Regions from separate parts of the Azoarcus sp. DN11 genome, predicted to be linked through region 1. Evidence: riboswitches for the same ligand, from Rfam matches in the RefSeq annotation. Region 1 holds a riboswitch; each other region holds the start of a gene.
What was found. A riboswitch is a leader RNA that binds a small molecule or an ion and turns the genes downstream of it on or off. The one in region 1 is predicted to bind cobalamin.
Positions count from the first base shown of each region.

Region 2: another riboswitch for cobalamin. It lies ahead of bluB (5,6-dimethylbenzimidazole synthase); the one in region 1 lies ahead of cobT (nicotinate-nucleotide--dimethylbenzimidazole phosphoribosyltransferase).
Region 3: another riboswitch for cobalamin. It lies ahead of cbpA (modified peptide precursor CbpA); the one in region 1 lies ahead of cobT (nicotinate-nucleotide--dimethylbenzimidazole phosphoribosyltransferase).
Region 4: another riboswitch for cobalamin. It lies ahead of CDA09_RS20165 (TonB-dependent receptor); the one in region 1 lies ahead of cobT (nicotinate-nucleotide--dimethylbenzimidazole phosphoribosyltransferase).

Region 1 is NZ_CP021731.1:2,374,279-2,377,480, forward strand. Features, by position in the region: gene CDA09_RS10865 (two-component system response regulator) at 1-754, shown strand, start outside; gene cobT (nicotinate-nucleotide--dimethylbenzimidazole phosphoribosyltransferase) at 856-1,896, opposite strand; cobalamin riboswitch at 1,980-2,157, opposite strand; gene CDA09_RS10875 (trimethylamine methyltransferase family protein) at 2,237-3,202, opposite strand, start outside.
Region 2 is NZ_CP021731.1:1,144,382-1,147,583, forward strand. Features, by position in the region: gene fba (class II fructose-bisphosphate aldolase) at 1-318, opposite strand, end outside; gene bluB (5,6-dimethylbenzimidazole synthase) at 454-1,209, opposite strand; cobalamin riboswitch at 1,255-1,456, opposite strand; gene pyk (pyruvate kinase) at 1,493-2,941, opposite strand; gene CDA09_RS05150 (cache domain-containing protein) at 3,092-3,202, shown strand, end outside.
Region 3 is NZ_CP021731.1:1,459,601-1,462,802, reverse strand. Features, by position in the region: gene CDA09_RS06700 (flagella synthesis protein FlgN) at 1-255, shown strand, start outside; gene cbpB (peptide-modifying radical SAM enzyme CbpB) at 323-1,732, opposite strand; gene cbpA (modified peptide precursor CbpA) at 1,729-1,899, opposite strand; cobalamin riboswitch at 1,995-2,212, opposite strand; gene CDA09_RS06685 (hypothetical protein) at 2,302-2,856, opposite strand; rRNA gene rrf (5S ribosomal RNA) at 3,047-3,160, opposite strand.
Region 4 is NZ_CP021731.1:4,335,738-4,338,939, reverse strand. Features, by position in the region: gene CDA09_RS20165 (TonB-dependent receptor) at 1-1,126, opposite strand, end outside; cobalamin riboswitch at 1,309-1,563, opposite strand; gene cobJ (precorrin-3B C(17)-methyltransferase) at 1,624-2,604, opposite strand; gene CDA09_RS20155 (CbtA family protein) at 2,763-3,202, opposite strand, start outside.

The DNA of each region.
Region 1 (3,202 bases):
TTACCAGCCGCTGGTCAATCTCGCCAGCGGCGAAATCGAGAGTTTCGAGGCCCTGCTGCGCTGGCGCCATCCCGTGCGGGGCCTCGTGTCGCCGACCGAATTCATCCCGATCGCCGAAGACACCGGCCTGATCGTACCCATCGGACGCTGGGCGCTGCAGGAAGCCTGTCGCCAGATCAGCGCGTGGCAGGCGCAGTTTCCGCAGCGGCGCCCGCAGGTGAGCGTCAACGTCTCCGCGGTCCAGTTCGCCCAGCCCGACCTCGCCGATGCCGTCCTCCAGTCACTGACCGAGGCCAGGCTGGAGGCCCGTTATCTGAAGCTGGAGATCACCGAGAGCGTCCTCATGGACGGCAGTGACGCTGTCCGTGCGGTGCTCGAACGGCTGCAGGGCGAGCAGATCAAGTTCCTGATGGACGATTTCGGCACTGGCTACTCGAGCCTGTCGTATCTGCACCGCTTCCCGCTGGACATCCTCAAGATCGACGCGTCGTTCGTGCAGAGAATGGACATCGAGGCCCGGCACGACGAAATCGTGCAGGCCATCGTCGCCCTCGCGCGCAGTCTCAACATGGACGTGGTGGCCGAAGGCCTCGAGACGCCGACGACGCTCGCGCGGCTGCGCGAACTGAACGTTGCCTTCGGTCAGGGCTTTCTGTTCTCGCGCCCGCTCGATGCCGAGTCGGCCGGCCGCCTGCTTGCGAGCGGACGAAGATGGAACGGGGCGAAGGCGTCGCACGGGGCGTCGGCAAGGTGATGCTGATGAAATCCGGCCGGCGCACGCCCAGGGCAGCTGCAGATCGGGCTGCGTGACGAAACAGCGGGCTCCGGGGAGGTCCCGGAGCCCGCTGCGCGGCATCACTCCTTGTCGGAAACGCCAGCCGACTCGAAGCTCGCCATCTCGTTGACGAAATTGACGGCCGCCTGCACCAGGGGATAGGCCAGCGCCGCGCCGGTGCCTTCGCCCAGGCGCAAGCCGAGGTCGATGAGCGGGCGGGCGTCGAGCGCGCTCAACTGCGCAAGGTGGCCGGGCTCGGCCGAACGGTGGCAGAACACGCAGTAGTCGGTGATGGCCGGCGCGAGGCGGGCGGCCGTCAGTGCAGCCGATCCGACAATGAAACCGTCGATCAGCAGCACCATCCCGGCCCGGGCTGCCGCCACCATCGCGCCCGCCATCATCGCGATTTCGAAGCCGCCGAATTCGGCGAGCACCGACAGGGGATCGTCCACCTTGCCGGTGCGGGCGAGGGCCTTTTCCAGCAATTGGCGCTTACGCGCAACGCCGGCGTCGTCGAGGCCGGTGCCGCGCCCGATGCAATCGGCCAGCGGCGTTCCGGTCAGGCAGTGGGTAATGAGCGAGGCGGCGGCGGTGTTGCCGATACCCATTTCGCCGAAGCCGACGATGTTGCAACCGTCGACGGCTAGGGTGCGGACGATGCCGGCGCCGCGCTCCATGGCTGTGGCGCACTCGGCCCGGGTCATCGCCGGCTCTTCGAGAAAATTCCTCGTTCCCGGCCCCACCTTGGCATCGATCAGCCCCGGGCGCGGACCGAAATCATGTGCTACGCCGGCATCGACCACGGTCAGCCCAAGGCCGTTCTGACGGGCGAAGACATTGATGCCTGCGCCGCCGGCGAGGAAATTTTCGACCATCTGCCAGGTCACGTCCTGCGGGTAGGCCGACACACCCGCCTTGGCCGCTCCATGGTCGCCCGCGAAGACGATCACGTGAGGGTTCCTCAGCGCGGGTGTGAGGCTCTGCTGCACCAGCCCGATCTTGAGTCCGAGGCCTTCCAGATCACCGAGCGCGCCGAGCGGTTTGGTCTTGCGATCGATCTTGTGCTGCAGGGCAACGGCAAACGCCCGATCCGGGGCTGGCACGGAAAATTCAGAATGCATTCGATTCATCCGGTAATGGAAAAGAAAAAGGGCTTCGCGGCCGCATCCCGACGGAATGCAACCGCGAAGCCCTGTCCACAGGCTCCCTGTACCACGTCACAGCAGGTCTTCTGGCTTTCGGATCAGCCGGATTAGCCGCGCCTTCCCGCCGGGTCTGTTTCCCCTGGGCAGTGGCATGTGCGGCATCCGTCCCCGATTACAGCGGCGGGCCCGCCACGGATTTGCACCGTGTTCCGTTTTGCTGTGACGGAACAAATTATCCCGATTGCCGACACGTCATGCAATCGCCTGCGCGCAGACCGATTCTGCGCCGGCCGACCATGTCGGGGCCGGCCGTCATTCAGGTGTTCGAGTCGGGGAAGGATTCCTTGCGCCGGCGCATGTAGGCCTGCAGGGCCTCGTCGACCGCGGGGTCGAGCTCGGGCGCCTCGTACTCGGCGAGCATCCTCTTCCAGCGCGCGTTGGCGCGCTGGGCCATGTCGAGGCGGCCCTCGGCGTCCCATTGCTCGAAGCTGTTGTTGTCCGCGATGGGCGAGCGGTAGAAGGCGTTTTCGAAGTTCGCCTGGGTGTGGGCGCAGCCGAGGAAGTGCTTGCCGGGGCCGACATCGCGGATCGCGTCCATCGCCTGGCCGTTCTCGGACAAGTCCACGCCGCCCATCAGGATCTGCATCATGCCGGCCTGGTCGGCGTCCATGATGAACTTCTCGTAACCCATCGCGAGTCCGCCTTCGAGCCAGCCCGCGGTATGCAACGCAAAGTTCACGCCCGCCAGCGCGGTCGGCAGCAGGGTGTTGGCGCTTTCGCTCGCGGCCTGCGCATCGGGAACTTTGGCGGCCGTCAGCGAACCGCCGGAACGGAAGGGAACGCCGAGGCGGCGGGCGAGGTGGGCCATCACGTACAGCACCAGTGCGGGCTCGGGGGTGCCGAACGTGGGTGCACCGGACTGCATCGACATGGAACTCGCGAAGCTGCCGAACACCACCGGCGCACCGGGATTGACGAGCTGGACGAAGGCCATGCCGGCCATCGCCTCGGCGAGCGTCTGCGCCGCCGTGCCGGCGACGGTCACCGGCGACATCGCGCCGGCGAGGATGAACGGGGTGACGATGCAGGCCTGGTTGTTGCGCGCATAGACCTTCGCCGCGCCCAGCATCGTGTCGTCGAAGGTCATCGGCGAGTTGGCGTTGATCAGGTTGATCACGGCGGTGCGCGGCTTGCCGGTCTCGGGGTCGATCCACCGGTCGCCAAGCAGGATTTTCGCCATTTCGACGGTGTCCTGCGCGCGGTCCGGATGCGTCACCGAGCC
Region 2 (3,202 bases), 1.2 Mb from region 1:
GCCATCCATCATCACGCTGGAGAAACCCGAGCGGATTGCGCCCATGCAGATCGCGGGCGACTGGCCGTGGTCCTGGTGCATCACGACGGGAATCTGCGGATAGGCTTCGACGGCGGCGTCGATCAGATGGCGCAGAAAGGCTTCGCCGGCGTATTTGCGGGCGCCGGCCGAGGCTTGCATGATCACGGGGCTGTCCGCTTCGGCCGCGGCTTCCATGATCGCCTGGACCTGCTCGAGGTTGTTGACGTTGAACGCCGGCAAGCCGTAGCCGTTTTCGGCGGCGTGATCGAGCAGCTGGCGCATGGAAACGAGGGGCATTGTCCTTCTCCGGTATCAAGTGCAGGCACGCCAGGCGTGCCGGGTTGCGAATTGGCTCGCATTTTAGCGTTTGTTGGGCGGCGGTGGGTCCGGCGAAGGAAACGGGTTGCAACGACCCGCCGCCGCGCCTCGTGCTCAGAACGGCAGCAGACCCCGGGCCGCGAGCGCCTGGGCCGCTCGCAGTTCATCGCGCAGCGCTCCGGCGTCGGCAGCGTCGCCGCCCCAGCCGTCGAAATGCACCAGTTCGTCGAGCGGCAGGCGCTGGCGCCAGCCCGCCGTCTGCAACTCGGGCTGATCGAGGAAGTGGCTGACATGGCCGATGCACAGGTAGGCGACAGGCATGACGCGTTCGGGCAGCGACAGGATCTCGCGGATCGCCGACTGACGGAAGATGCTCACCCAGCCGACGCCCAGCCCCTCGGCGCGGGCGGCGAGCCACAGGTTCTGCACCGCGCACACCGAGCTGTAGAGGTCCATCGCCTTGATGTGTGTGCGCCCGATCACGACCGGGCCGGCGCGGTCGCGGTCGCAGGTGATGCACAGGTTGATCGGCGCCTCGAGGATGCCCTGCAGGCGCAGGCCGGAATAGACTTCGCGCTGCTTGCCCTCGAACATCTGCGCGGCTTCGGCGTTGGCCGTTGTGAAGGCGTCGTGCACGCGCTGTTTGACGGCCTGGTCGCGCACCAGGACGAAGCTCCACGGCTGCATGAAGCCGACCGATGGTGCGAAGTGTGCAGCGGTGAGGATGCGCGCGAGCATGTCGTCGGCGACCGGATCGGGCAGGAACTGGCCGCGCACGTCGCGCCGCGCGAGGATGTTGCGATACACGGCGGCGCGCTCGGCGTCGTCGAAGTGGTGGTGGGCCTGGTGGCCGGGAGCGGCGGTCTTCATCGATTCCCCTTGTGAAGAGCAATGGACGGCGAACGGACCAGTTCGCCGCTGATCTGCCTCCCGGCCGGTCTTCTGACTCGGGTTCGTCCCGTGCCGCGCCTTCCCGACCCGGAGGGCCAGTGGCATCTTGCGGCGGCGGTCCCCCTCACAGCGTTGGGCACGTCGCGGAATCGGCTCCCCCGGAGGGTGCCTCACCGCATTCCCGATTCTCCCGCGGATCGCGGGCACCGGGAGGCATGGTGTAGAGCGCGTGAGTCTAGCAGACTGCGGGCCGCGCGCCGACTTATTGCTCGGTCAGGTGCGGTGCCGGGTGTTCGCCCACGCGTACGATCTTGAGCGTGTTCGTGCCACCCGAGGCGCCGATCGGTTCGCCGATCGTCAGCACGATGAGATCGCCGCGTTCGACGACGCCCTGATCGAGCAGGATCTGTTCCGCTTCCCACAGCAGCAGGTCGCGATCCTGGTGCGTCTGCGACATCAGCAGCGGAAAGACCTCGCGGTACAGCGTCATCTGGTTGCGCGACTCCGCTTCCGGCGTCAGCGCGTAGATCGGCACGCCGCTGTTGAGGCGGCTCATCCACAGCGCCGTCGAGCCGGTCTGGGTGAGGGACGCGATCGCCTTCACCTTCAGGTGCCAGGCGGTCCAGATCGCGGCCATCGCGATCGATTGGTCGATGCGCGTGAACACGCGGTCGAGCACCTCGCGGTCGAGCGTGACCTCCGCGGACTTCTCGGCCTCGAGGCACACGCGGCTCATCGCCTCGACGACCTCGACCGGATAGTTGCCCGACGCGGTCTCGGCCGACAGCATCACGGCATCGGTGCCGTCGAGCACGGCATTGGCGACGTCCGACACCTCGGCGCGCGTGGGCACCGGGCTGCCGATCATCGATTCCATCATCTGCGTTGCGGTGATCGTGAGCTTGTTACAGTCGCGCGCGGCGCGGATCATCTTCTTCTGCAGCGCCGGCACCGCCGCGTCGCCGACCTCGACCGCGAGGTCGCCGCGCGCGACCATGATGCCGTCGGAGGCGTCGAGGATCTCGTCGAGGTTGGCGACCGCCTCGGTGCGCTCGATCTTCGCGATCAGCAAGGCGTCGCTGCCGGCGGCGCGCAGGAGCTGCCGTGCCATGTACATGTCGGCCGCGCTCTTGGGAAAGGAGACGGCGACGAAGTCGACGCCGATGAGGGCAGCGGTCTTGATGTCGTCCATGTCCTTGGCGGTCAGCGCGGGCGCGGTCAGGCCGCCGCCCTGGCGGTTGATGCCCTTGTTGTTCGACAGCTCGCCGCCGACCCGCACCGTCGTGTGGATCTCGGGGCCGGCGACGCGATTGACGACGAGCTTCAGGCGGCCGTCGTCGAGCAGGAGGACGTCGCCCGGCCTGACGTCCTTCGGCAGGTTCTTGTAATCGAGGCCGACGCGGGTCGCATCGCCCAGTTCGCAGCGTGCGTCGAGGATGAATTCCGCATCCTTGTGCAGGTGGACGCGGTCGCCGGCGAACTTGCCGACGCGAATCTTGGGGCCTTGCAGGTCGGCAAGGATGCCCACCGACCGGCCGGCGCGTTCCGCAGCCTCGCGGACCGCCGCCGCGCGCGCGACGTGATCCTCCGCCTTTCCGTGCGAGAAATTCATGCGCACGACATCGATCCCGGCATGCACCATGCGTTCCAGGATTTGCGGATCGGTCGAGGCGGGGCCCAGGGTGGCGACGATCTTCGTGTGGCGCGGCATGTTGTCTCCGTGTCGATATGCGTCCGAGAACCCGATTCTACCCGTGTGCGCCGTCTGCCGCCGCCCGCGCGGGTTTGCGCGCCTCTCGACAGATGATGTCGCTTCCTATAATTTTGCCTGCATCAATTCAATCACGGACTCGCGAACGCCATGAAACTCGTCCCCGTCGCTTCGTTGTGCACGCTCGTCATGTTGACGCAGCCGGTTCTTGCGGCCGATCCGGCTCCTGCGAACCCGCTCGGCGGACTCGTGTTGCGCGCC
Region 3 (3,202 bases), 910 kb from region 1:
CCGAACTCCGACACCGCGATCCGCGAAGTCTGCCAACCGCTCCCCGACACCCTCAGGCGCTGGGACGAAATCCACGCACTCGCATGCGACGCGCGGGCCCGCAACGACCTCAACGGCAAGCTCATCACCGAGCGTCTCCAGCATAACCAGGCCGCGATGTCGATCCTTCTCGACGCATCCAGGCAGCCACAACTCTACGATTCCGCCGGCAACGCCCGCCCCGGCGGAGGCGGCCGCCACCTCGGCAGCGCATGAACTAAAAGGCCCGCCCGGGAACTCTCCCGGGCGGGCCCGCGCGCAATCACAGCCGCTGATGACTGGCTCAGGGCAGCACGAAGTCGAAACTGCTCTCTACCTCGGCATCCCAGCCATCCCAAAGGAAGTCGTTCGCCTTCCCGTCGGCGATCAAGCGAAAAGCATAGCGCGTCTGCTCCTCGTAGAAGCCGCAGAACGCCCCGACGCGGTCCATCCCGCCGTTCATCTCGTGCGCCTCGGCCGGGCACGGCGAGCCGCAGAAATGCCGGATCGCGCACCCCTTGCAGGGATCGATACGGTCGACGTTCCGTCCCGTCACCTTCCGGAATGCCTCGCTCTCCAGCACATCCTCGATGCGGTCGGTGAACAGGTTGCCCCCGCGGAACGCATCCAGGCCGATGAACTCGCTGCACGGGAAGAGCCCCCCGTCGGGCGCCAGGGCGAAGAACGCGCGCCCCCCACCGCACGGCGAGATATCGCACATCAGCCGGCGTGCGGTCGGTGCAAGGATCGCCAGCAGAATGTTCGCAAAGTTCGCGACCACCATCTTCCGCCCCGTCTCGCGATACAGCGCATGCGTTCGTTCCACCGCTGCGATGAAGGCACGCGCCAGCGAGTCATCATCCGGTCGCACCGTACGCGCTCCCGGCAAGGTGCAACGCACTGCATTCAGCATGCAGGTCGGCACTTCGCGGGCATGGAACAGCTCCACCAGCGGCACGAGTTGATCGAGGTTCTTCTCCGTGCACGTCGCGATCACGCTCCACGCCGAATACCCCCGCAGCGCCTCCATCGCCCGGAGCACCTTGTCGTGCACACTCTTGCCGCCGAAGGTCAGGCGGGTCGCATCGGTCGTCTCGGCCAGCGGCCCGTCGAGCGACAGGCCGATGCTCACCTGCCGATCGGCGAGAAACCCGATCGCCTCGTCATCGAGCAGCGTCGCGTTCGTTTGCACCCCGAACACGTAATCATCCTTGAACGCATCGATCGCGGCGAACAAGGCGGCCCGATTCATCAACGGCTCGGCACCGTGAAAAATCACGCGCGGCTTGCGCCCGTCGGGAAGCACCGTCGAAAAGTAGGACCGTAGCCGCCCCAGCGCGTCCACCAACCGGTCGGCGTCCATGTGCTGCCCACCGCGGCGCATTCCCTCCGGAATGTAGCAATACGTGCAGTTCAGGTTGCACCGCTCCGTCGGATTGACATAAACGGCCGAGGGCTTCAGCTCGAAACGCAGCGCATGCAACTCGCGCGCGAAATCCTTTGCCTTTGCCTGATAGTTCAACATCAAGGCACTATCGGTCAGCGTGTCCGCGAGCTTGTCCTTGCGAACGAGCGCCCAGAACGCACTGTCCGGGTCGCTCAAGGCCATATAGTCGTCATGTCCGATGTCGAACGGAATCAGGCTCGCGCCATTGCCGAGATTGGCATAACGCCCCGCAGAGGGGGCGTTGCTCATCAAAGCCGAGCCGCTCATCGCTTCTCCCTGCGATCCATCAGAACGTAGTGAGACAAACCCACCCCATCCGCCTCGCAACGCTTGCGCGTCGCGATGATCGCGGGCCTGTGCACCGGGAGCGCGCCGCTTGCAGCGGCGGGGGCGGCGTTCTTTGCGAACTCTTGCTTGATATCAGTCGAAGGCATCCGATTCTCCTGTTTGTCCAAACACAAAAACAAAAAGGGCTCCGCTGCCGCACTGCCAAGTGCGGACAGCGAAACCCTTGCCATTGGTTCCAGCTACAAAACAGTCGATTACGGCACGTCTTCTGGCTTCCGGATCAACCTGCCTGTCGCGCCTTCCCATCGTGGTACTCCACGACAGTGGCCGGATGCCCGGAATCGTTCCGTCACCCTGGCGACATTCGTCCCCGGTTACAGCGGCGGGCCCGCCACGGAATTGAGCAAGCTCGCACCGTGTTCCGACGATCGCAATTGCATCGTCATGGCCGAATCGTTCACCATTGTCCCGACGAGCATCTCTTCAGTCAATACCCTTGCCCCCACGCCTGACTGCCGATCACCGGCTGGCCCAGAGCACCTTCGCAGTCACATTCCGCCCAGGTCCTGGATGGCATCGACAACCATGCCAGTGCCGACCGCAATCATCAGGATATCGCCTGCGACGCGAACGAACTTGTGCCCCGCCGGAGGCACCCCGAGTTCGACCGTGAGCGCCGGCGGCAGATCGTAATACGCGACATCGCGCGGCAACGCACGCCCCACCGCCCACTTTCTCGCCTGCCCGGGCGGCATGCACCCGTTTCCCTTTTTCGCCAACCCCGGAGGACACCTCCCCGAACCGCCCTCGCGCGTGAAGTATTCGCGGATGACCGTCCGATCACGTTGCTCGAACCGGCTCACCACCCGCTGCGAACCTTCATCCCCCAGGCGCGCACCGCGATCACGACTGTCCCGATCCGCATCCCCGCCCTCGTCACGGTCGCGTTTGTGCTGCCCGCCCTTTCCACCATGTCCGTTCTCCCGCTGCCAACCTCCGCCACCAGCGTGATCGGGTTTTTCAGCATAGGCGACGCCAAAAACCATGATGCCGGCACAAAGCGCGGCGCACACCGCTGCCTTGCGCGATCGGATGCGATGCATGTTTTATCTCCCTTGAATGGTGTCACGCAGCGAATTGCGAAACGAACACTTCACACGGATCGGACGCCCCAGACAGCACGCTGCCTGTTGCCAGCAACATACAACAAATCTGCATGGAAACGGAATGTCCACGGTTGACGTAAAAAAGCCGCTCATCCTGGTTTAGGAGAGCGGCTTTTTTGATTGGGTAGTCTGACGATGACCTACTTTCGCACTCACGTAGAGCACTATCATCGGCGCGATCCTGTTTCACTGTCCTGTTCGGGATGGGAAGGAGTGGTTCCGGGACGCTATGGTCGTCAGACTGTAAGGGGTAACAAAGGGGGGAAGTAAAGTGTTGGTTTGT
Region 4 (3,202 bases), 2.0 Mb from region 1:
CGAAGCGGTTGCGCATGCCGCCGAGCGTGCCCTCGTGCGCGAGTTCGAGCCGGTTGCCGGCTTGTTCGAGGCGATGCAGGATTTCGAGATAGCCGGTGCGCGTGACCGCGTTGGTGGCGCTGTCGAGTGCGTATTGCTCGACGTTGCGCCAGTGGCGGTCGGCGGCGAAGCGATAGGTCTCGTTGCGCAGCGTCCAGCCCCCGCCCGCCTGCCATTCGATGCGGGCGCGCAGCCGGTCGTCGTCGAGCGCGTAGCGCGGGTCGTCGATGTTGTAGTTCTCGTGGCGCAGGTCGCGGGCGATGCGCCCGTTGCGCAGCGGGGTGCCGAAGTAGGCGGTGGGATTCTCGCGCGACAGGTCTGCGCTCAGGTCGATCTGCAGGTCCGCCCGCGGCGCGAGGTGCAGCGTGCTCATCAGATTGCGGTTGTCGTGCTCGCCGCGGTGGATGAAACCGTCGCCGCCCGCGACGGCGGCGTCGAGGCGCAGCGCCGCGGCGTCGCCCACGGCAGTCGAGCCGCCGACGCCGATGTGGTATTCGCCGCGGCTGCCGGCGGTGAGGCTTGCGTCCAGGTGGCGCCCGCGCGTCGGCGCCTTGCGCACGAGGTTGAGGATGCCGCCGACCGCACCGTCGCCGAACAGCACCGAGGCCGGGCCGCGCAGGATCTCGATGCGCTCGTAGCCCCAGGTGTCGGACGGATAGGTGAGGGTGCCCGCGCCGGTGGCGAGGCGCAGCCCGTCCTCCGCCTGCGCGACCGAGTTGTTGCCGGTGAAGCCGCGGCTGGAATAGGCCTGGCCGCTGCCGGGCGTGCCGATGAAGCTCAGGCCGACGGCCCGCGTCGCGGCGTCGGCGACGCTGCGGTCGCCGCGTTCGCGCAGCGTCTCGACGTCGAGCGCGTCGACGCTCGCGGGCGTCTCGCGCAGGCTCAGTCCGAGGCGCGATCCCGTGGCGCCCGGGCGGTCGAGATCGAGGCCGGCGTCGGGCTCGGCGCGCGCCGAAACCTGAACTGCCGTCAAGACCTTGTCGTCGGCGTGCGCAAGGCCGCCGGACAGGGCGAGCACGAGGCTCGCGGCGAGCGGGCGAAGCGCGAACGGGATGCGGCGAACGGGGGAACTACGGTGCTTCTGCATGCAATGACTCCAGTCGTGAAGCGACCGGACGGGCAGGCGAAGCAGGGGCGCGGCGTCCTCGCGGAGCGCGGGCGACAACCTCCCGCGGTCAGGCGGTCGGCGGCCGGGGCACGCTAGCCTTGCTCCGCCCGCATCCCCGCGGCCGGTCGCATGGTTGATCCCGGGCGCAGAATTGCGCGGCGGGATCGGAACACCAGCAGGCCGGTCTCCGGACTCACGAGTCTTGACGGATCGCCTTCCCATGCCGTGCGCGAAGCCTCGTGGGCTGCACGCGTCCGGCACAGTGGCCGGGCCATCGGGGAGATGGCCCGTGATCCGCCCGCACTCGCCTACCGTTGCGGGGGCAGCCAGGGCTTGGCCGGCGGGGAATTCTGCCGGCGCACCCTGTTCCCGTTTCACCCGCCGTTCTGGCGGGCACCTGCTGGAAAATGGGGGAAAAGCGCGTCAAACGGTGGTCGGTGCGCCCTCCCGGCAGTTCGCGGCCTGGCCCGGGCGGCTCATGCGAGCACTTCCCCTTCGGCGGCGGTGTCGTCCTCGTCGACGGCCTCATCGGCGAGCGCAGCGAGGATGTAGTCGACCGGTAGCGCATGGCGGCGGGCGAGTTCGTCGGCGCTCTCGCCGCTCGCACGCAGGCTTTCGAGCCAGCCGTCGAGGCCGGTCGACAGCGAGCGGCCGGCCTTTTCGCCGTTGTGCGTCGTGCCCGCCTCGACGTCGTACTTGTTCGCGTAGCCGCGCGGCGTGACCATCAGGCCGTCGCGGATGAAGGTGTTCGAGTTGCCGATCAGCACGGTGCTCAACATGCCGATGTCGCACTCGGTCATCTTGTCGAGCGTCGTGAATTCGATGCGCTGCTTGGGGCGATAGGCGGATTTGACGATCGCGACGGGCGTGTCCGGGCGGCGGTGCGCGAGGAAGAGGCGCTGGGCCTCGACGATCTGGCGTGCGCGGCGCCCGCTCTTCGGGTTGTACAGCGCGACGACGAAATCGGCCGCGGCGGCCGCGTTGAGACGGCGCGCGATCACCGGCCAAGGCGTCAGCAGGTCGGACAGCGAGATCGCGCAGAAGTCGTGCGTCAGCGGCGCGCCGACGAGCGCCGCGCAGGTGTTCAGCGCGGAGGCGCCCGGGACGATCTCGACTTCGATGTCGCCGGGTTGGCCCGTGGGGGGCGTCCAGCCGGCCTGGAACAGCACTTCGAAAGTCGGGCCGGCCATGCCGTAGACGCCGGCGTCGCCCGAGGAGATCAGCGCGACCTTCTTGCCCTGCTTGGCACGGTCGAGCGCTTCGATCGCGCGGTCGAGCTCCTCGGTCATCGACTTCTTGACGACCTCCTTGCCTTCGACGAGGTCGGCGACGAGGCGGATGTAGGTGACGTAGCCGATGATGGTATCGGCCTCGGCGATCGCGGCGCGGGCGCGGCCGCTCATGTGCTCGACGCTGCCGGGCCCGAGGCCGACCAGCATGATCTTGCCTGTGCTCATGGTGTTCTCTCTTTGTTGAGGGCGTAGGGCGGGATGAAATCCCGCCGTTTTCCGCCGGGTGGCCGACGGTCGCGTGTCAAATGTGGTGCAGGAGCCTTATCCGCCGCGTGTGTCGTCGATGACTATCCATGCGGCGGAAGACGCTTCGCGCTTCCGCCCTACGCGCGGGCGGTGGCCGGGGTTCCCTGCGTCGCGAGCGCCGGGCGCACCCAGCGGGCGACCGCCCAGCCGGCGAGGCTGCCAAGGGCAAGCCATTCGATCGCGCTGGAGATTGCGGTGGCGATGGCGAACTGGCCGGTCAGAACTTCCATCTGGCGTGCCACTTCATCGCTGTAGGCGGCGAAGGCACCGTCGATATGCGGTGCGCCGAGCGCGTAGGGCAGGGCCAGCAGGGCGATCCCGAGCCAGCGCAGGCGGCCGGGGACGAAGGCGAGGACGCTGAGGCCGGTCGCGGAGCAGAGGACAGTGATGAGCCACCAGGTCTGGCGTGCTTCCAGCGCTGCAGCGGCGGTGCCGGGGATCTCGGGCGGCAGGCCCAGAGAGGGCGCAGCGAAGACGCACAGCCAGGCGGCGGCGCCCCACACGAGGCCGCTGCGTG